Linked DNA regions of Variovorax paradoxus EPS. The protein of the gene in region 1 binds, or shares a complex with, the protein of each later gene. Links are inferred from orthologs where the notes say so. Each region holds a gene or a part of one and is shown in the gene's direction. Other genes may lie near its edges.

What was found.
Region 2: the proteins of xseA (region 1) and xseB are in contact, whole or in part, in a cryo-EM structure (PDB 8TXR), measured with the Escherichia coli proteins. The link is inferred for Variovorax paradoxus EPS from one-to-one orthologs.

What each region holds. Positions count from the first base shown.
Region 1 is NC_014931.1:3,532,850-3,543,370, reverse strand. The notes cover bases 5,368-8,264. They hold xseA (exodeoxyribonuclease VII large subunit), read left to right. Parts: upstream 5,368-6,100; coding sequence 6,101-7,429; downstream 7,430-8,264. Other genes in these bases: VARPA_RS16355 (DUF192 domain-containing protein), read right to left, coding at 8,119-8,264; VARPA_RS31650 (superoxide dismutase), read left to right, coding at 7,469-8,050; VARPA_RS16370 (MotA/TolQ/ExbB proton channel family protein), read right to left, coding at 5,368-5,787. Also shown: VARPA_RS16410 (hypothetical protein), read right to left, coding at 1-73; transcriptional repressor LexA, read right to left, coding at 211-894; VARPA_RS16400 (asparaginase), read left to right, coding at 968-1,930; adk (adenylate kinase), read right to left, coding at 1,960-2,616; kdsB (3-deoxy-manno-octulosonate cytidylyltransferase), read right to left, coding at 2,741-3,514; VARPA_RS16385 (Trm112 family protein), read right to left, coding at 3,523-3,705; lpxK (tetraacyldisaccharide 4'-kinase), read right to left, coding at 3,686-4,717; VARPA_RS16375 (ExbD/TolR family protein), read right to left, coding at 4,718-5,143; more of VARPA_RS16370, read right to left, coding at 5,155-5,367; more of VARPA_RS16355, read right to left, coding at 8,265-8,586; VARPA_RS16350 (hypothetical protein), read right to left, coding at 8,679-8,867; VARPA_RS16345 (hypothetical protein), read right to left, coding at 9,015-9,338; icd (NADP-dependent isocitrate dehydrogenase), read left to right, coding at 9,557-10,521. UniProt on the Escherichia coli protein: Bidirectionally degrades single-stranded DNA into large acid-insoluble oligonucleotides, which are then degraded further into small acid-soluble oligonucleotides.
Region 2 is NC_014931.1:1,905,747-1,916,261, forward strand. Bases 2,773-5,663 are described here. They hold xseB (exodeoxyribonuclease VII small subunit), read left to right. Parts: upstream 2,773-4,030; coding sequence 4,031-4,297; downstream 4,298-5,663. Other genes in these bases: VARPA_RS08650 (aromatic ring-hydroxylating oxygenase subunit alpha), read right to left, coding at 2,773-3,850; VARPA_RS08660 (polyprenyl synthetase family protein), read left to right, coding at 4,294-5,208; dxs (1-deoxy-D-xylulose-5-phosphate synthase), read left to right, coding at 5,227-5,663. Outside these bases: VARPA_RS08630 (ABC transporter ATP-binding protein), read right to left, coding at 1-128; VARPA_RS08635 (DUF2796 domain-containing protein), read right to left, coding at 133-711; VARPA_RS08640 (sulfurtransferase), read right to left, coding at 708-1,616; VARPA_RS08645 (DMT family transporter), read right to left, coding at 1,646-2,563; more of VARPA_RS08650, read right to left, coding at 2,711-2,772; more of dxs, read left to right, coding at 5,664-7,083; VARPA_RS08670 (TRAP transporter substrate-binding protein), read left to right, coding at 7,197-8,279; VARPA_RS08675 (TRAP transporter large permease), read right to left, coding at 8,391-10,220; VARPA_RS08680 (TRAP transporter small permease subunit), read right to left, coding at 10,245-10,515. UniProt on the Escherichia coli protein: Bidirectionally degrades single-stranded DNA into large acid-insoluble oligonucleotides, which are then degraded further into small acid-soluble oligonucleotides.

The sequences.
Region 1 (10,521 bases):
CGGGGATAAGGCGGCTTGCAAGTGACTGCAGCGGCATCCAGAAATCAGCGATGGCGAGGAGGGCGATTCCCATGTGAACTCCAAAAAAGTCTGAGGTTGAACACAGGCAGGATTTCTTGAATCGGCCGCGACAGGGTGATGGCGACTTCGCGCCATACGCCCGCCACCTGTCGAGGCCGGATGGGTGCTGCTGCAAGCAGGCCGCGAGGCCTACATCAGCATGGTGTTGCGGATGAGGCCGACCGCGAGGCCTTCGATTTCGAAAGGTTCGCCGGGCTGCACGATGATGGTCGGGTAGTCGGGGTTCTCGGCGTGCAACTCGATCACCTGCTTGTTGCGCTTCAGGCGCTTGACGGTGACTTCGTCGCCCAGGCGCGCGACCACGATCTGGCCATTGCGCGCTTCCTTGGTGGCCTGAACGGCGAGCAGGTCGCCGTCCATGATGCCGGCGTCGCGCATCGACATGCCGCGCACCTTGAGCAGGTAATCGGGCTGGCGCTGGAACAGCGTGTTCTCGACGTAGTAGGTCTGGTCGACATGCTCTTGCGCCAGGATGGGCGAGCCTGCCGCAACACGGCCGATGAGCGGCAGCGCCAGCTGCGCCATGCCGGGCAGCGAGAGCGAGAACTGCCCGCCTTCGCGATGGCGCGTTTCGTTGAGCGAACGCAGCGCGTCGCCCTTGAGTCGAATGCCGCGCGAGGTGCCGCTGACAAGTTCGATCACGCCCTTGCGGGCCAGCGCCTGCAGGTGCTCTTCGGCGGCGTTGGCCGACTTGAACCCCAGCTCATTGGCGATTTCGGCGCGTGTGGGCGGGGCGCCAGTGCGCGCAATGGCGCTCTGGATCAAGTCGAGGATCTGCTGCTGGCGGGCGGTAAGCTTCACGGCGAACTGCATATGTGGTTCCTTGCGGCACTGGCTAGATATCCAGTACCTGTATTTTTAACCAGTTTTTGGAAGTTGACAAGTCATGGCCAATTTGCCGTTGCCCGAAGTGCGTCGCGTGGTGGTTCTGGGCACCGGGGGGACCATCGCCGGAAAGGCCTCCAGCAGCGGCGACAACATCGGCTACACCGCTGGGCAGGTCGATGTGTCGGATTTGCTGGGTGGCATCGACGCGCCTGAGGGCGTCACCCTGCTGGCGGAACAGGTGGCGCAGGTCGACAGCAAGGACATGGCCATCGACATCTGGCAGAAGCTTGCGCAGCGGTGCATGCATTGGCTGGCGCAACCTGGCGTGGCCGGCGTGGTGATCACCCACGGCACCGACACACTGGAGGAGACGGCTTTCTTCCTTCATTCGGTGTTGGCACCGGCGAAGCCCGTGGTGCTGACTTGCGCGATGCGCCCGGCCACTGCGCTTTCGCCGGATGGTCCGCAGAACGTGCGGGATGCCATCGCCGTCGCGGCGACGGCGGGCGCCCAGGGCGTGACGGCGGTATGCGCCGGCACGGTCCACAGCGGGGTGGAAGTGCAGAAGGTGCACACGTACCGCCTCGATGCCTTCGCATCCGGCGATGCAGGGCCGATTGGCTACGTGGAAGAGGGTGCAGTGCGGCGCGTGAGGGAGTGGCCGACGTCGTCGTCATCCCAAGCGTCGAAGGCACTGAGCGTATCAGGACCTTGGCCGCGGGTCGAGATCGTCATGAGCCACGCCGGTGCAAGCGGCGCAATCATCGATGCGCTTCTTCGGGAGGGCGCGGACGAACCTGTCCGCGGTCTGGTCCTAGCCACCACCGGCAATGGCACCGTGCATCACGCGTTGGAAGCTGCGGCGTTCAAGGCGCAGGACGCGGGCGTTGCGGTGCTGCGCGCGACGCGCTGTACCAATGGCCGCATCCTGCCGAAGACCGATGACCGGCTGCGTGACGCAGGCGCGCTCACACCCGTGAAGGCGCGCATCGCGCTGATGCTGGAACTGCTGGGGGATTAAATAGCCGCCCTGTCGAAGGGCGGCAGGGATCAGCTGCTCAATGCCGCCAGGGCACGTTGCGTGATTTCGTCGACTGTGCCGACGCCCTTGATCGCGCGGTACTTCGGCGCAGCGGCCGGATCGGTCTGGGCCCAGGCCGAGTAGTAGTCGACCAGCGGACGCGTCTGTTGGCTGTACACGTCGAGCCGCTTGCCCACGGTTTCTTCCTTGTCGTCCTCGCGCTGGATCAGGTCCTCGCCGGTCACGTCGTCCTTGCCTTCGATCTTGGGCGGATTGAACTTGACGTGGTAGGTGCGGCCCGATGCCGGGTGCGAGCGGCGGCCGCTCATGCGCTCGATGATGTCGCTGAAGGGCACGTCGATCTCAAGCACGTAGTCGAGCTTGACGCCCGCGGCCTTCATGGCGTCGGCCTGCGGAATGGTGCGCGGGAAACCGTCGAACAGAAAACCTTCGGCGCAATCGGGCTGGGCGATGCGCTCTTTCACGAGGTTGATGATCAGGTCGTCGCTCACCAGAGCACCTGCGTCCATGACGGCCTTGGCCTGCAGTCCGAGCGGCGTGCCGGCCTTGACGGCGGCGCGCAGCATGTCGCCGGTCGAGATTTGGGGGATGCCGTATTTCTGGCAGATGAAGGCCGCTTGCGTGCCTTTGCCCGCCCCGGGCGCGCCCAGCAAAATTAGTCTCATGGTGTCCTCGGACGGTTCTTAGATTTTGTGTCACGCCAAGCGTCGGCCCGAGGGCTGGGCGAGGCGGATTTCACGTCGAGGATAGCATGCGTCCCCATAGGGAATTCCCTCCGCGGCGCACGTCTTAGGAGGCGGACCCGGCAGCAAAGACGGCACGCACGCGCGCCAGATCCTCAGGGGTGTCGATGCCCGGCCCGGGCGCGACATGGCTCACATGCACCGCGATGCGATGCCCATGCCAGAGAGCGCGCAATTGCTCGAGTGCTTCGGTGGCTTCGACCGGCGCTGGCGGCAGCGACGGAAATTTCCGCACGAAGCCGGCGCGATAGCCATAGATGCCGATGTGGCGCAGCGGCGCAGGCAAAGGCAGCGCGGTCGGGGCAGCCCCGCCGGCAGAACCGTCGCGCCACCAGGGAATCGGCGCGCGGCTGAAGTAAAGCGCGTTGCCTTGGGCGTCAAGCACCGCTTTCACCACGTTCGGGTTCATGAAGTCGCTGATCGAGTCGATCTCGTGGGCCGCGGTACTCATCGCGGCCTCGGGATGAAGGGCCAGCGCCGCCGCCACGGCATCGATCAGCTCGGGGTCGATGAGCGGCTCGTCGCCTTGTACGTTGACGACGATCTCGTCGCCATCGAGGCCCAGTTGCTCGCACGCTTCAGCCAGCCGGTCGGTGCCGCTCGGATGGTCCTGGCGAGTGAGGATGGCTTCGACGCCGTGCGCCTTGCAGGCCGAAACGATGGACGCATCGTCTCCGGCCACAACAACGCGCGATGCGCCGGACTGGCTCGCGCGTTGCGCGACACGCACCACCATCGGCAGACCCGCGATATCGGCCAGTGGTTTGTTGGGCAGCCGCGTGGAGGCGAGGCGTGCCGGCACCAAGACGGTGAAGCGCACGGAGCCGGTCACAGACCCAGCTCTTCGTCGGACAGCGTGCGCGCCTCGTTCTCGAGCAGCACCGGGATGCCGTCGCGCACCGGGTAGGCGAGGCGGGCGCTGCGCGAGCACAGCTCCTGCTTCTCGGCGTTCCAGGTCAGGGGGCCCTTGGTCACGGGGCAGACGAGCAGTTCAAGCAGCTTGGTATCCATCGGGCGATGATAGCTTTGCGTCGAGCGCGGCGAAGAATTCCGGGGCGGGTTCGAAGTGCAGCGGCACGGCCAGCGCATCGGGCGCTTTGCGCCACAGCTTGACCGCATCTTTCTCGGTGCACAGCAGGGTGTATTCGCTGCCGGGCGGGCGCTGCCACGCGTCGAAGTCATGGTGATCGGGCAGTGCGATGGTCTCGGTAAGCGTGAGACCGCGCGCGCGCAGCATGTCGAAGAACCCTTCGGGCCGCGCGATGGCTGCCAGCGCGATCAGCGGCTTGCCCGCGAGGGTCGCGAGAGGAACACGCTTGCCGTCGCTTGCAACAGCATCCTGCGCAAGATTGCGCGTGGCGGTGTAGCCGCCGGCAAAGGCAGGCCGCTCGCCGCTATGGAGTACCAAGTCGCAGCGACGTGGCCAAGGTTCGCGTAACAGGCCCGCAGGCAGCAGCCAGCCGTTGCCGATGCCGCGGTCGTCGAACACGCAGATTTCGACATCGCGAGCGAGTGCCAGGTGCTGCAGCCCGTCGTCGCTCACGATCACTTGTGTGGCCGGATGCCGCTCCAGCAGGGCGCGCGCGGCTTCGACGCGTCGTCGCGCAACGAAAACCGGGGCACCCGTAGCGTGGCGAATCAGCGCCGGTTCGTCGCCGACATCGTGGGGATCGCTTCCTTCGAGCACTTCGCGGCAATCGTCGGTGCGTCGGCCGTACCCGCGCGACACCACGCCGACCTGAAGCCCACGAGCCTGCAGATGCCGGACGACAGCCATCACGACAGGCGTCTTGCCCGCACCGCCTGCAATCACGTTGCCAACGACGATGACAGGAACGGGCACGCGTTCTACCCGCAGCCATCCGATCCGATAGAGCCAGCCGCGCAGCGCAAAGATCGCGCCGTAGAGCAGCGACAGCGGCCACAGCAGGCAGGCCAGCAGGCCGCGGTGCAGCCAGGCGTCCTGCAGCCGCGAGGCCGATGCGCCGGACGCGCCCGTGCTACTGCGGCCCTGCAACGGCACTCAGTGCCCGGCTTGCGCCGTCGACTGTGCGGCGAAGGTGATCTGCATCAGGCCGGCGCGGCGCGCGGCTTCCATCACCGTGACCACGGCCTGGTGCGGGCTGCTTGCGTCGGCGCTGATGATCACTACGCTTTCCTTGCCGCCGGTGGCCGCGGCGCCGAGTGCTGCAGCCACGGTGCTCACGTTGCGGTCTGCAACGGCGGCCTTGTTGACCGTATAGCGGCCGTCGGCGGAGACCGTCACGATCACTTCCTTTGGATAGTCGCGTTGCGCGTCCACGTCCGCCGTCGGCAGCCGCAACTGCATCTCGGTGAACTTGCTGTAGGTGGTCGACAGCATCAGGAAGATCAGGATGACCAGCAGCACGTCGATGAACGGGATCAGGTTGATCTCCGGCTCGTCGCGCGCGCCGTGGCGAAACTGCATGCGGGCGCGGGTCATTTGCGCAGCGCGTTCAGGTGGCGTGCAAAGCGCTCACCCGAGAGTTCGAGGTTCAGCAGGTATTCGTCGACGCGGCTGCGGAAGTAGCGCCAGAAGATCAGCGTGGGAATCGCCACGATCAGACCGAACGCTGTGTTGTAGAGCGCGATCGAGATGCCGTGCGCCAGTTGAGCCGGGTTGCCCGAGCCAACCGCGCCGTTGACGGGCGACTGCGAACCGAAGATCTCGATCATGCCGATCACCGTACCCAGCAGGCCGAGCAGCGGCGCAGCGGAGGCGATGGTGGCCAACGCCGGCAGGTAGCGCTCCAGCTTGTGCGCAATGGTGCGGCCCGACGCTTCCATGGCAGCGCGAAGATCGTCTTCGGTGCAGCGCGGATTGGCGTTGAGCGCCCGAAGACCCGCAGCCAGCACCTGCCCGAGCATCGAGTTGCGTTCGAGTTTGGTGACGACGTCGGGGCCGGGAATGGCTCCGCGCGAGACAGTGATGGTTTCGTCGAGCAATTTTGGCGGAAGCACCTTCACGGTCTTCAGACTCGTGAAACGTTCTATAACCAGCGCGAGCGCAATAACCGAACAAGCGAGCAGCGGCCAAATAGGCCAACCCGCGGCAACAATGATGGAAAACAAGAAAATCCTCCGGCCCGTAGACTGCAAATGCGCGGCGATTATCCACCGAGCCCACCATCGGCATGCGGCTTGTTTGCGTGTCAGCAAGGACGCACAGATTCTGTGGATAACTTTGTGATTAACCTGCTTCGCAACTCGTCCGAACCCGCATGGATGGGCCTTTCCGCTAGATCGATTGAATTTTGAGCAGTACTTTTTTGAATGAAATCAACCACTTGCACGAGAAACCGTGCACCTGCCCCGCACGGGGGACTTGGGGCTGGGGAAGTCAGGCCTGTTGTGGAAGAGTGGCTTTCGGCCATTCGTGCGCTTTGTGAACTTGCGTGAAACGAATTCGGCGCCCGGGCCGCGCATCTGGGCTGTCGGCGCGCTGTGCCGGGCCGTGGCCGACACGCTGGACGCTCGCTTCAATCCGGTCAGCGTGCGCGGCGAGATATCGGGTTTTTCGCGCGCCTCAAGTGGACATTGTTACTTCTCGCTCAAGGACGAGTCCGGCCAGTTGCGCTGCGCGATGTTCCGTCGCGCCGCCGGATTGCTCGATTTTTCGCCTCGCGACGGTGACCAGGTGGAGGTGCGAGGACGTCTTGCCGTGTACGAGCCGCGCGGCGACCTCCAACTGGTCGTCGAAAGCCTGAGGCGTGCCGGGCAGGGCGCGCTCTTCGAGCAGTTCCTGCAGCGCAAGGCGCGCCTCGAAGCCGAGGGGCTGTTCGATCCGGCGCGCAAGCGCGCGTTGCCCACCATGCCGCGCGCGGTCGGTGTCGTCACTTCGCTCGGCGCGGCTGCGCTGCACGACGTCGTGACCGCGCTGCGACGGCGCGTGCCGCACATTCCCGTGGTTTTGGCTCCGGCAGCAGTGCAGGGCGCTAATGCGCCCGCCGAGCTGGTGCGCGCGCTGCAGTCGCTCTACACATTGGAGCCCGCCGTCGATGTGATCCTGCTGGTGCGAGGCGGTGGTTCGATCGAAGACCTGTGGGCCTTCAACGACGAGACGCTGGCGCGGACCATCGTGCAGAGCCCCGTGCCGGTGGTGAGCGGTGTCGGGCACGAAACCGACTTCACCATCGCCGACTTCTGCGCGGACCTGCGTGCGCCCACCCCCACCGCCGCGGCCGAACTCGTCAGCGCGCCGCGCGACCAGTGGCTCGGGGCGCTCGATTTGCTCAACGAGCGGCTCGGCGATGCGCTGGGCACGCGCCTCGACGTGCTCGGGCAGCGGCTCGATCAGGCCGCGGGCCGCCTCGGCCGCCCATCGAATCTGGTGGCTCGCCAGCAACTTCGCTTGGCGCACCATGCGCAGCGCCTGCACTTTGCGGTGCTGTCGAGACAAGAGCGCTTGGCGCAGGTGCCGCGGTCGATCGCGGCCGATCTTCCAGCGAAGTTCGACCGCGCACTTGTGCAGCGGCGCGAACGCCTGGAGCGCGTGGCTCTGCGCCTGCGTCTGCTCGATCCGGCACTCGTACTGCAGCGCGGCTACGCCTGGCTCACCGATGCGGATGGCCGGGCGGTCGTCAGCGCGAAAAAGCTGCATGCAGGCGATGCGGTCGTCGCAAGGCTCGCGGATGGCGAGGTTGACCTGACCGTGACGCATGGAGGGAGCAACAACGGGAACACGTCCGACGCGCTCTCGAAAATTAGTTCCTAGAATCCTTTATTCCCCACAACCAACCCACGAGAAAAAACCATGGAACATGTGCTCCCACCCCTGCCGTACGCCCTCGACGCGCTGGCACCCGAGTATTCGAAGGAGACCCTCGAGTACCACTACGGCAAGCACCACAACGCCTACGTGGTGAACCTCAACAACCTGCAGAAGGGCACCGAATTCGAAGCCCTCACGCTGGAAGAAATCATCAAGAAGGCCAGCGGCGGCATCTACAACAACGCTGCGCAAATCTGGAACCACACCTTCTTCTGGAACTGCATGAAGCCCCAAGGCGGCGGTGCCCCCACCGGCGCGCTGGCCAAGGCCATCGATGCGAAGTGGGGCAGCTACGACGCCTTCAAGGAAGCCTTCGTGAAGTCGGCAGTCGGCAACTTCGGTTCGGGCTGGACGTGGCTCGTGAAGAAGGCCGACGGTTCGGTGGACATCGTGAACACCGGTGCCGCCGGCACGCCGCTGACGACCGCTGACACGGCGCTGCTGACCGTGGACGTCTGGGAGCACGCCTACTACATCGACTACCGCAACCTGCGCCCGAAGTTTGTCGAGACCTTCCTGGCCAAGCTGGTGAACTGGGACTTCGCGGCCAAGAACTTCGGCTGAGCCACATTCGCGCATTAAAAAAGCCGACCCTCGGGTCGGCTTTTTTGAGGGCTGAAGGCGGCAGAAACTCAGCGCTTGGCGGCCGAGAACAGTTCGCCGCCGAGCTTGGCACCCTTCTTGATGTTCTTCTTGGCAAACCAGCCCTGGTTCATCTCGAGCACATAGCGCACGGGCTCTTCGGAGCAATGCGAGTTCTCGGTCAGCGGCTGCATATCGACCAGGTTGACGATGCGGCCATCATCCGCCACGAAGGCGGCGGTCAGCGGCAGCAGGGTGTTGCGCATCCAGAAGCACTGCGTGGCGGGCTGCTCGAAAACGAAGATCATGCCCTCCGCCTGCGGCATGTTCTTGCGGAACATCAGCCCGATTTCACGCTGCTGCGGCGTCTGGGCAATCTGGGTATCGATCTTGTACAGGCCGACCGACAACTGCGTGCGCGCAAGATCGGTCTGGGGTTGTTGCTGCTGTTGTTGGGCATGCGTCGGCATCACGAACGAGGCGGACAGCAGGAGCAGGGCGGCTAAACGCTGAAACATCGGACAACTCTTTCAGGGCGGGTCGTGGAAGGCCGGCCCGTAACCAATAAAAATGCCCGCTGATGCGGGCATTGCCGGGTGGGCTTGAAAGCTTACACCTTCTTGGCGGCAGCCGTGTGGGCCTTGGCCACGTGGCGAACCTTGTGCTTCTTGACTGCGTGCTTGGCCTTGGCCTTGTGAGCAGCAGGTGCGGCCGGAGCGGCGGCCGCGGGTGCGGGGGTTTGAGCAAAAGCACCGGCAGCGAAGAGACCGGCGACCAGGGCTGCGAGCAGCTTGTTCATGAGAAATCCTTTGATATCGTTGATTTGGATCACCTCCCTGTGGAAGGTCCACATTCAACGGAGCCCATCGCACGCGGTTGACAGCACTTTGGTCGAGGCGGACGAAAAAAAGCGCTCCGAGGAGCGCTTTTTTCAGGGGACGCCGAATTACTTGGGCGTAGGACCTTGGGTCGACTTGCGCTTGACGCTGCCGTCCTTGTTGCGACGACGTTGGTCGCGCGTTTCAGCGCGCTTTTCGCCAGAGGCTGCAGCCTTGTCGCCGCCGAGGTTGCCGCCTTCGGGCGTCTTGGCGATGTCGCCAGCGGGAGCGGCCACTTGACCAGCAGGCTTGGCATCCTTCTTGGCTTCGGCGCGTGCTTGCGGCTTGCTGTTGGTTGCGTTCCCTTGTTCGGGCGTGGTGCCGGCCGGGTTTTGGGCATAGGCGCCAGCTGCGAACAGACCAGCGATCATGACTGCGAGAATTTTGCTCATTGAAGATTCCTCTATCGAGAATTGGTTGGAAACGCCTCCCGGCGAGCAGAAGGTCAGCCAGTAACGAGCCCAATGGCCCCATGGTTGACAAACGCCAGCTGATGGGCAGCGTCTAAAATGTACAGCGATTTGTTAGCCGGTTGTACAGCGGAAGCCCCTCGCTGTCTGAATTCGCTGACACTCCTCAAAATTACATCACTCCCGGAGCCTTCGACCTCATGCCCAGCTATCAGCACATCAAAGTCCCGGCCGAAGGCCAGAAGATCACGGTCAACGCGGACAACTCGCTGAATGTGCCCGATCAACCGATCATCCCCTTCATCGAAGGTGACGGTACTGGGCTGGACATCACGCCGGTGATGCTCAAGGTGGTGGACGCCGCAGTGGCCAAGGCCTACGGTGGCAAGAAGAAGATCCACTGGATGGAGGTCTATGCCGGCGAGAAGTCGACCAAGGTGTATGGCCCCGACGTCTGGCTCCCCGAGGAAACCCTGCACGCCGTGCGCGACTACGTCGTCTCCATCAAAGGCCCGCTCACCACGCCCGTCGGCGGCGGCATTCGCTCGCTGAACGTCGCGCTGCGCCAGGAACTCGACCTCTACGTGTGCCTGCGCCCCATCCAGTATTTCGAAGGCGTCCCCAGTCCAGTGCGCGAGCCGCACAAGACCAACATGGTCATCTTCCGTGAGAACTCGGAAGACATCTATGCCGGCATCGAATTCGAAGCCGAAAGCGACAAGGCCAAGAAGCTCATCAAGTTCCTGCAGGACGAGCTCGGCGTCAAGAAGATCCGCTTCCCCAACACATCCGGCATCGGCGTGAAGCCCGTGTCGATCGAAGGCACCGAGCGCCTCGTGCGCAAGGCATTCCAGTACGCCATCGACAACGACAAGCCCAGCGTGACCATCGTGCACAAGGGCAACATCATGAAGTTCACCGAAGGAGGCTTCCGTGACTGGGCCTACAACCTGGCCGCCAAGGAGTTCGGCGCCGAGCTGATCGACGGCGGCCCGTGGATGAAGTTCAAGAACCCGAAGACGGGCAAGGAAATCACCGTCAAGGACAGCATTGCCGATGCGTTCCTGCAGCAGATCCTGCTGCGCCCCGCCGAGTACAGCGTGATCGCCACGCTGAACCTCAACGGCGACTATGTGTCCGACGCGCTGGCCGCACAGGTCGGCGG
Region 2 (10,515 bases), 1.6 Mb from region 1 along the record:
CCGGCGGTGATGCGGAAGGCCTCGATGTCGATGCAGGGCGCCTTCACGCCGGGCCATGTAAAGCGCAGCGATTCGGCCGCGAGCACGACGCGCAGGGGCGTCGAGTCGGCCTGCGAAGCGGTGCTCACAGTGCTACTTGCCCCAGCTCAAGCGAGCGGGCTGGGCCGCTTGCGCACCGGTGGGACGCTTGAGCTGGCGCTTGAACTGGCCTTGCGACGAAGCGATCTGCGAATCGATCTGGCGCAGGCCCTTGAAGACGCTGAACAGGTTCAGGTCGATGAACTTCGCGGCGGCCGCGTTGGTGCAGTTGAAGGAGAAGGTCGCGTCCAGGTCGGCATGGCCCGGAGGCTCGTTCGGGTCGGGGTTGCCGAGGCCGAGCGCGCCGGAGCGCAGGTCGACCGGGCCGAGCTTGCAGTTGGCGGCGGGGTCGATGGTGAAGAGCTTGTCGGCCGCGCGTAATTGGGCGACGGCGGCTTCGACGGTGGCTTTATCGGCATCGGTCTTCGGGGCGCGTTCGAAGCCGACGATGTTGTCCAGCGGCGATTCCATGTCGATCACCACGGTGGGGCCGTCGATGGCCACGTCCAGCTTCATCTGGCCGTGCACATGGGCGTGTTGCTGCTGGGCTTGCGCGGAAACGAACGGGGCTGCAGCGAACAAGGCTGCGGAGATTGCGAGACCGGAGATGCGTCGGAGTCGGATGGGTTTCATGGTTCTGCGCCTTGCCGGGTCGGCAGCCCCGGCGTGTTGCTCCATTCGCTCCAGCTGCCGGCATAGAGCGCGGTCGTCCCGAGCCCGGCGATCTGCATCGCAAGCAGGTTGGGCACCGCGCTCACGCCGCTGCCGCATTGGTGGACGACTGTCGCCGCATCGCGTCCCGCGAGCAGCGCTTCGAACTCGGCACGCAATTGCGATGCTGGCTTGAACTTGCCGTCGGGGCCGAGGTTGTCGGCGAAGGGCCGGTTCAGGGCCCCGGGGATGTGACCGGCAATCGGGTCCAGAGGTTCCACCTCGCCGCGATATCGTGCACCGGCCCGTGCGTCGATCAGCTGCTGGTCAGCTTGGCCGAGCCGACGCAACACGGTGTCGGTAGTCACGAGCTTCGCCAACGGCTCGCCCTGTACGAAATTCGACTGGAAGCGCGCGGGCTCCTCGCGGTCGGTCACTTCGCCGCCCACGGCCTGCCAGGCCTGCAGGCCGCCGTCGAGCACGGCCACCGCGTCGTGGCCCATCCACTTGAGCATCCACCACAGGCGCCCGCAGTAGTTGGCGCCGTTGCGGTCGTACACCACGGCCTGCATGTCGTTGGAGAATCCGACGCTGGAAAGCCACGCCGCGAACTTCTCGCGGCTGGGCAGCGGATGGCGGCCGCCCGAGGCGGGCACGCCGTCTTCCTGCGCGACGACCACGTCGCCGTGCGCGCCGGGCAGGCCGTGCCTGGCGCTCAGGTCGGTGTCGAGGTTGGCGTATTGCGCGCCCGGAATGTGGGCCGCGGCGTAGAGCTGCGGGCCGGCTTCGGGCTTCATGAGGTCGAAGCTGCAGTCGAACACCATGAGCGGTGCATCGCTGGCTTGCAGTTGCTGGAGTTGTTCGACGCTGACGAGGGTGGTGTACATGGTCGTGATCTCCTTCGGAGAGGTTGTCTTCAGTGTTCTTCGGCCGGCGCCTTGGGCACCGCCCGCTGGCGCAGCACGGTGGCCGCGATGCCGCTCGCGATGATGAGCGCCATGCCGCCCCAGCCGGCGGCATCGATGCGGTCATCGAACACCACCACGCTGTAGAACGCCGCAAAGATGATGCCCGAGTACTGCAGGTTGGCCACCACGAGGGTGCCGGCTTCTGTCTTGGCCGTGGCGTAGGCACGGGTCATGCAGAGCTGCCCGAGGGCGGCGAGCAGGCCGATGGGCAGCAGCCACAGCGCATGCTGCCACGTCCACGAACTGCCGCCCGAAAACCCGGTGGCCGCCGTGGCGAAGGCACCGGCGACGGCCGAGCCGACCGCGAAATAGAAAACCGTGCGCAGCTCTGGCTCGCCGATGCGAGAGAGCGCCACGACCTGCATGTAGGCGAAGGCGGCCGTGAGGCCCGACAGCAGCCCCAGCATGCCCGCGAAGCCTTCGTTGCCGCTCACCGTGGGCTTGAGCATCAGCACCACGCCGATGAAGCCTGCGAGCACCGTCATGGCGAGCGCGCCCTGCAGCGGCGGGCGCGCCACGCGGCCGTCGCGTCCGGGCACCGGCACCCATGCGAGCAGCGCGCCGCCAATCAGGAAGGCAGCGACCCACACGCTGCTCATGTAGTTGAGCGTGACGGCGGTGGCGAGCGGCATGTGCGCGATGGCGTAGAACCATGCTCCCAGCGAGATCACGCCGATGGTGCTGCGCCACGCGTGCATGCCGGGGTATTTGGTGGCGAGCGAGACGCGCATCTTGCGAGCCAGGAGCCAGAGGAAAACGATGCCGATGAGGCCGCGGCCCAGCACCATCTCGCCGCTGTTGAACCACTGCGAGGCGACCTTCACGACCACGCTCATCGTCGCGAACAAAAAGGCGCCGAGCACCATCCAGAGCGCTTGCACTATTGACTCTCCCCCAGGCTTCGCACACTTCGTGTCGCTTCTCCAACCCCCTCACCGGGGGCAACACCAGCGGCCCGGCAAAGCCGGTTCCGCGGTGTTCCCAGAACACCCGTCGATGCGGCAGTCATCGACTCAGGTGCTCTGCATCGCGGCCTTGTACCACTCGTGGAACTGCTGCATGCCGTCTTCCATCGGGCTCTGGTACGGGCCGGTCTCGTTGTCGCCGCGCAGCATCAGCGCGCGGCGGCCGGCGTCCATGCGCTCGGCGATCTCGTCGTCTTCCACGCAGGTCTCCATGTAGGCGGCCTGCTGGGCCTCGACGAACTCGCGCTCGAAGGCGACGATTTCCTCGGGGTAGAAGAACTCCACCATGTTGAGCGTCTTGGTCGGGCTCACCGGGTGCAGCGTCGAGACGGTGAGCACATGCGGATACCACTCGACCATCACGTGCGGGTAGTAGGTGAGCCAGATCGCGCCGTACTTCGGCGGCTTGCCGTCGCGGTACTTGAGCAACTGCTCCTGCCACTTCTGGTAGACCGGGCTGCCCGCTCGGCCGAGGCGGTTGGCCACTCCGACCGTCTGCACCGAATAGTTCTGGTTGAACTCCCAGCGCAGGTCGTCGCAGGTGACGAAGCTCCCGAGGCCGGGGTGGAACGGGCCGACGTGGTAGTCCTCCAGATAGACCTCGATGAAGGTCTTCCAGTTGTAGTTGCACTCGTGCAGCTCGACGCGGTCGAGCGCGTAGCCCGAGAAGTCGAGGTCGGCCTGCGGGCCCAGGCCGCGCATGTCGGCGGCCACGTCGCGGCCGGTGCCGTCCGAATTCTTCTCGAACAGGAGGCCGTTCCACTCGGTGAGCGGGTAGTTGTGCAGGTTCAGGCACGGGTCCTGATCGAAATGCGGGGCGCCGATCAGCGTGCCGGTGGTGCGCGCATCGCTCGCGGCGTAGGTCCAGCGGTGCAGCGGGCAGACGATGTTGCCGCCGGCCTGGTTGTCCAGCTGGCCGCGGCCCTGCAGGATCAGCGCCTGGCGGTGGCGGCACACGTTGGAGATCAGCTCCACGCCCTTGGGCGTGTGGACCAGCGCGCGGCCTTGGTGCTCCTGCGGCAGGGTGTGGAAATTGCCCATTTCGGGCACGGCGAGGCGATGGCCGACATAGCGGGGCCCTCGCGCAAAAAGGTTCTGCATTTCGCGGGCGTACAGGGCCTCGTCGAAATACGCGGAAACTGGAAGTTGGCTCGCGGCCTGCTGCAGTTGAAGACTTAAATCAGACATGGAGGACCTGACCAAGCTCCCCACAGGGAGAAAAAGAGGAAATAACGGAAGGCGCCGTCTGAGAGTGCGACGGCCCGAAGAATGTGTCGGTTTTGCCAACAAGAAGAATTCGCATTGTACCCGGGGGCCCCCATTTGTCCCCCCGTCCTAAAATGCCCCGTTTCACCCACGTTCCGTTGCATGCCCAAGGTGCCTTCCCCTTCCTCTTCCAGCCCGGCGGCCACGCCCGATACGGGGCCGTTGCCCGTCAGTTACGAAGCCGGGCTTCAGGAACTGGAACAACTGGTTGCAGAACTCGAATCGGGCCAGTTGCCCCTCGATCAGCTCCTGGGCAGCTACCAGCGCGGCGCCGCATTGCTCGCCTTCTGCCGCGACAAGCTGCAGGCGGTCGAAGACCAGATCAAGGTGCTCGACGCGGGCAGCCTCAAGGTCTGGACGGCCGAATGAGCGCGGCCACCATGACCGACTGGACCCCCGCCCGGCTCGCCGGCTGGAGCGAACCGCACCTGATGCGTGTCGAAGCGGCGCTGTCGCGCTGGGTCGGCGTCGAGGCGCCGGTACTGCTGGGCGATGCGATGCGCTACGCGGTGCTCGACGGCGGCAAGCGCCTGCGGCCGCTCCTGGTGCTCGCGGCCAGCGAGGCGGTCGGCGGCAATGAAGCCGCTGCGCTGCGCGCGGCCTGCGCCGCCGAACTGATCCACGCCTATTCGCTGGTGCACGACGACCTGCCCTGCATGGACAACGACGTGCTGCGCCGTGGCAAGCCCACGGTGCATGTGAAGTTCGGCGAAGCCGATGCGCTGCTCGCGGGCGACGCGCTGCAGGCCCTGGCCTTCGAGCTGCTGGCGCCCGAGGGCGACGAGATTCCCGCGGCCACGCAGGCCACGCTGTGCCGCCTGCTCGCGCGCGCCGCCGGCAGCCAGGGCATGGCGGGCGGCCAGGCGATCGACCTGGCCAGCGTCGGCATTGCACTCAACGAAACCCAGCTGCGCGAAATGCACCGGCTGAAGACCGGCGCGCTGCTGCAGGGCAGCGTCGAGATGGGCGCTGCGTGCGGCAATGTGAGCGCCGCTGCGCTGGCGGCGCTGCGCGACTACGGCGCGGCAATCGGCCTCGCATTCCAGGTGGTGGACGACATCCTCGACGTCACCGCCGATTCGCAAACCCTGGGCAAGACGGCCGGCAAGGACGCCGCCGCCGACAAGCCCACCTATGTGTCGCTGCTCGGCCTCGACGGTGCACGCACGCAGGCCCGCCAACTGCTGGCCGATGCGCTCGCCGCCCTGACCAAGAGCGGCCTGGCCGACACCGCCGCGCTGCGTGCATTGGCCCACATGGTGGTCGACCGCGACCGCTGAAAAAAGAACAAATCCCACATGGCTCCGTTGCTTCCCACTCTCCACGACCCCTCGCCGATCCGCCAGTACGACCGCGCACAGCTGCGGCAGCTGTCCGACGAGGTGCGCGCCTGCGTGCTCGACAACGTCTCGCGCACCGGCGGCCACCTGAGTTCCAACCTCGGCACGGTCGAGCTCACCGTCGCGCTGCACCACGTGTTCAACACGCCGCACGATCGGCTCGTGTGGGACGTTGGCCACCAGACCTATCCGCACAAGATCCTCACCGGCCGCCGCGAGCGCATGCCCACGCTCAGGCAGATCGGCGGCATCTCGGGCTTTCCGCAGAGGAGCGAAAGCGAGTACGACACCTTCGGCACCGCGCACTCGTCCACCAGCATCTCGGCCGCGCTCGGCATGGCAATGGCGGCCAAGCAGAAGGGCGAAGACCGCTACACCGTGGCGATCATTGGCGACGGCGCATTGACGGCCGGCATGGCCTTCGAAGCGCTCAACAACGCGGGCGTGTGCGACTGCAAGCTCCTGGTGATCCTGAACGACAACGACATGTCGATCAGCCCGCCGGTGGGCGCACTCAACCGCTACCTCGCGCAGCTGATGAGCGGCAATTTCTACGCCGCCGCCAAGAACGTCGGCAAGAGCGTTCTGCGCGCCGCGCCGCCGCTGTTCGAACTCGCCAAGCGCTTCGAGCAGCATGCCAAGGGCATGGTGGTGCCGGCCACGCTGTTCGAGCAGTTCGGCTTCAACTATGTCGGCCCGATCGACGGGCACGACCTCGATTCGCTGGTGCCCACGCTGGAGAACCTCAAGCATCTGAGCGGCCCGCAGTTCCTGCACGTGGTCACGAAGAAGGGGCAGGGCTACAAGCTGGCCGAGGCCGATCCGGTGGCCTACCACGGGCCGGGCAAGTTCGATCCGCAAGTCGGCCTCGTCAAGTCGACCACGGTAGCCAAGCAGACCTTCACGCAGGTGTTCGGCCAGTGGCTGTGCGATACCGCCGCGCACGACGGCCGGCTCGTGGGCATCACGCCCGCGATGCGCGAAGGCTCGGGGCTCGTCGAGTTCGAGCAGCGCTTTCCCGATCGTTACTACGACGTCGGCATCGCCGAACAGCACGCGGTCACCTTCGCGGCCGGTCTGGCATGCGAGGGCCTGAAGCCGGTGGTCGCGATCTACTCGACCTTCCTGCAGCGCGCGTACGACCAGCTGATCCACGACGTGGCGATCCAGAACCTGCCGGTGGTGTTCGCGCTCGACCGCGCCGGCCTCGTCGGCGCCGATGGCGCGACGCACGCGGGCGCCTACGACATTCCGTTCCTGCGCTGCATTCCCAACATGAGCATCGCCTGCCCCGCGGACGAACGCGAGTTGCGCCAGTTGCTCACGAGCGCCTACGAGCAGAACCACCCGGTGGCGGTGCGCTATCCGCGCGGCGCGGGTGCCGGCGTTGCGCCGCACCTCACGCTGGACGCACTGCCGCTCGGCAAGGGCGAGGTGCGCCGCGAAGGCAAGCGCATCGCGATCCTCGCGTTCGGCTCGCTGCTGTACCCGGCGCTCACCGCGGCCGAATCGCTCGATGCCACGGTGGTCAACATGCGCTGGGCCAAGCCGCTCGACGTCGAACTGCTGCTGCAGGTGGCGGGCACGCACGATGCCATCGTCACGCTCGAAGAGGGCGCCACGATGGGCGGCGCGGGCAGTGCGGTGCTCGAGGCATTGCAGGCTGCGAATGTGCAGAAGCCGGTGCTGCAACTGGGCCTGCCCGACCGCTTCATCGAACATGGCGATCCGGCCAAGCTGCTTGCATCGATCGGACTCGATGCTACGGGCATTGCGGCATCGATCACGCAACGCTTCGGCGCCGTCGCAGGGTAAACCCCCGCCGGACGCCTGTAAGGCGGTTTTTACAATCAAGAAGACTTATACAAAAGTCCCCAACGCGGTCACAAGCCGCGTTTCGTTTTTCCCAAGAACTCGGAGTGCATTCAATGGATCGTCGTTCCCTCATCAAAAACGCGGGCATCGCCGGCGTTTTGGCCGCCGGCATTGCGCCGGCCGTTCACGCGCAATCTGCGATTCGCTGGCGTCTCGCGTCCAGCTTTCCCCGTTCGCTCGACACCATTTTCGGCAGTGCCGAAATGCTCTCGAAAACAGTCAAGGCACTGTCGGGCGGCAAGTTCGAAATCTCGGTCCATCCGGCCGGTGAGCTGATGCCCGCATTCGGCGTCGTCGATGCGCTGCAGGGCGACACGCTCGAAATGGCGCAAACCGCCGCCTACTACTTCACCGGCAAGGACCCGATCTTCGCGTTCAGCTGCGCCGTGCCCTTCGGCCTCACCGCACGCCAGACCGATTCGTGGAAAGAGTACGGCAACGGCCGCAAGCTGCTGGATGCCTTCTTCGCGCAGTACAACTTCCGCACCGCCAGCGCCGGCAACACCGGCACGCAGATGGGCGGCTGGTACCGCAAGGAAATCAAGACGGTCGCAGACCTGAAGGGCCTGAAGATGCGCATGGGCGGCGGCGTGTTCGGCGAGGCCATGGCCAAGCTGGGCGTGGTGTCGCAGAACATGCCCGCCGGCGACGTGTACCAAGCGCTCGAGAAGGGCACGCTGGACGCCGCCGAGTTCGTCGGCCCGTACGACGACGAGAAGCTGGGCTTCAACAAGGTCGCCCCGTACTACTACTACCCCGGCTGGTGGGAAGGCGGCGCCGACCTGGAGTTCTTCATCAACAACAAGGCCTACGCCAAGCTGTCGGACGAGAACAAGGCCATCCTCGATGCGGCCACCAAGGTTGCCGCGCGCGACATGATCGCCAAGTACGACGCCTTCAACCCGCTCGCGATCAAGCGCCTCGTGGCCGCCAAGACGCAGCTCAAGCCGTTCCCGAAGGCCGTGATGGACGCGGGCTTCAAGGCCTCGATGGAAGTGTTCGCCGAGCACGAAGCCAAGTCGGCCGACTTCAAGAAGATTCACCAGGACATGCGCGCCTTCCAGCGCGACCAGATCCTGTGGAACCGCTTCTCGGAGTACCCGTTCAACCAGTACATGAACTCGGTCAAGATCTGATGCGATGCACCGCCGCCGGCTTGCCGGCGGCGTGCAGCAAAAAGGCCGGTCCGCTTGCGCGGGCCGGCCTTTTTTCATGGGCCGCCTCCTGGGGAAGGAGGCGGTGTTTACTCAGGGCTTCGGGTTCTGCGCCTTGAGCGCGTCTTCCATCGCCTTCATCGGATCGCTCTCGGTGCTTTCCACCGAGGGCTCCGGCGCCCCAGGTGCGGCTGCACCCGGCGCGCCCGGCTCGGCGCCCGGTGCGGCTTCCTCGGGGCCGCCGTAGGGATCGGTCGGCGTTGCGCCCTCGTCGGACTTCAGGCTGTCACGCATCTGCGCGCCGATGTCGTCGAGGTTGACCTTCACTTCCTTGTCGAGGCTGCCCGTCACGATCTGCGGGAACGCGATCAGCACGCCCACCATGGTGAGCTGAATCAGCACGAACGGGACCGCGCCCTTGTAGATCTGCATCGTCGTGACCGGCTCCATGACCTTCTGCGTCACGCGGTCCACGTACTGCTTCTCGGGTGCGACCGAGCGCAGGAAGAAGAGCGCGAACCCGAAGGGCGGGTGCATGAACGAGGTCTGCATGTTCACCGCCAGCAGCACGCCGAACCAGATGAGGTCGATGCCCATCTTGTGCGCCACCGGTGCCAGGAGCGGCACCACGATGAACGACAGCTCGAAGTAATCGAGGAAGAACGCCAGGAAGAACACCAGCACGTTCACCGCGATCAAAAAGCCCACCGGTCCGCCGGGCAGCGACGTCAGCAGGTGCTCAACCCAGATCGGGCCGTCCGCCGCCTGGAACACCAGGCTGAACACCGTGGCGCCGATCAGGATGAACATCACGAAGCTGGAGAGCCGCGTGGTCGAGCCCAGCGCCTGCTTGAGCAGCGAGAAGCTCATGCGACGGCGGACCCAGGCCATGATGAGCGCGCCCATGGCACCCATTGCGCCGCCTTCGGTCGGCGTGGCCACGCCCAGGAAGATGGTGCCGAGCACCAGGAAGATCAGCAGCAGCGGCGGAATCAGCACGAAGGTGACCCGCTCGGCCAGGCGCGACAAGAGGTTGAGCTTCAGGCCCTTGTTGATCAGCGCGATCACCAGCGCCACGAACACGCCGCCGCACATGGCGACGACGACCTTTTCGTCGGTCGCCACGGAGGTCACTTCACGGCCCTGGAACCAGGTGTGCACCAATTCCATGTTGCGCGCCAGCACCACGGCCACCACTGCTGACAGGGCGGTGATGCCCACCAGCGAGGCGTAGCCGCCGCTGCCGTTGGGTTCGCGGAAGGTGCGTGCCTCGGGCGGCAGCGCGGGCACGTGCGTGGGCTTGAAGATCGCGAGGAACACCACGTACAGCACGTACAGGCCCATCAGCATGAAGCCGGGCAGGAAGGCGCCCTTGTACATGTCGCCGACGCTCTTGCCGAGCTGGTCGGCCATGATGATCAGCACCAGCGAGGGCGGGATGATCTGCGCGAGCGTGCCCGAGGCGGCGATGACGCCGCTGGACAGGCGCCGGTCGTAGCCGTAGCGCAGCATGATCGGCAGCGAGATCAGGCCCATCGAGATGACCGAGGCAGCCACCACGCCGGTGGTCGCCGCCAGCAGCGCGCCGACGAAGATCACCGCCAGCGCGAGGCCGCCGCGCATCGGACCGAAGACCTGGCCGACCGTGTCGAGCAAGTCCTCGGCCATGCCGCTTCGCTCGAGTATGAGTCCCATGAGCGTGAAGAAGGGCACGGCCAGCAGCGTGTCGTTGGCCATGATGCCGATCAGCCGCTGCGGCAGCCACGCCATCACCGACGACTGGAACACGCCGAGCTCGACGCCCACGAAACCGAAGAAGAGGCCGCAGGCCCCGAGGCTGAAGGCCACCGGGAAACCCAGCAGCAGGAAACAGATGAGCCCCGCGAACATGATCGGGGCGAAGTTGGCAACGATGAATTCCATGGTGTTTGTCTGGCGCCTGGTCGTTCAGTGTTGCGGCTTGGGGGCTGCGCCCGTGCCTGCTGTTGCTGCGGCAGCCTTGGCGGCGTCCGCCTCGGCCTGCAGGCGCAGCGCCTCGATGAGTTCGGCCTCGGCCGTCTTGTCGGTCAGCCGGCCCATCGGGTCGGGACCTTGTCCGCGCAGGAAGGCAATGCGCTTGATCAGCTCCGACCAGCCCTGCAAGAGCAGCAGCGTGAAGCCCACCGGCAGGGCCGCCCACACCGGCCAGCGAATGAGGCCACCCGAGTTGCCCGACATC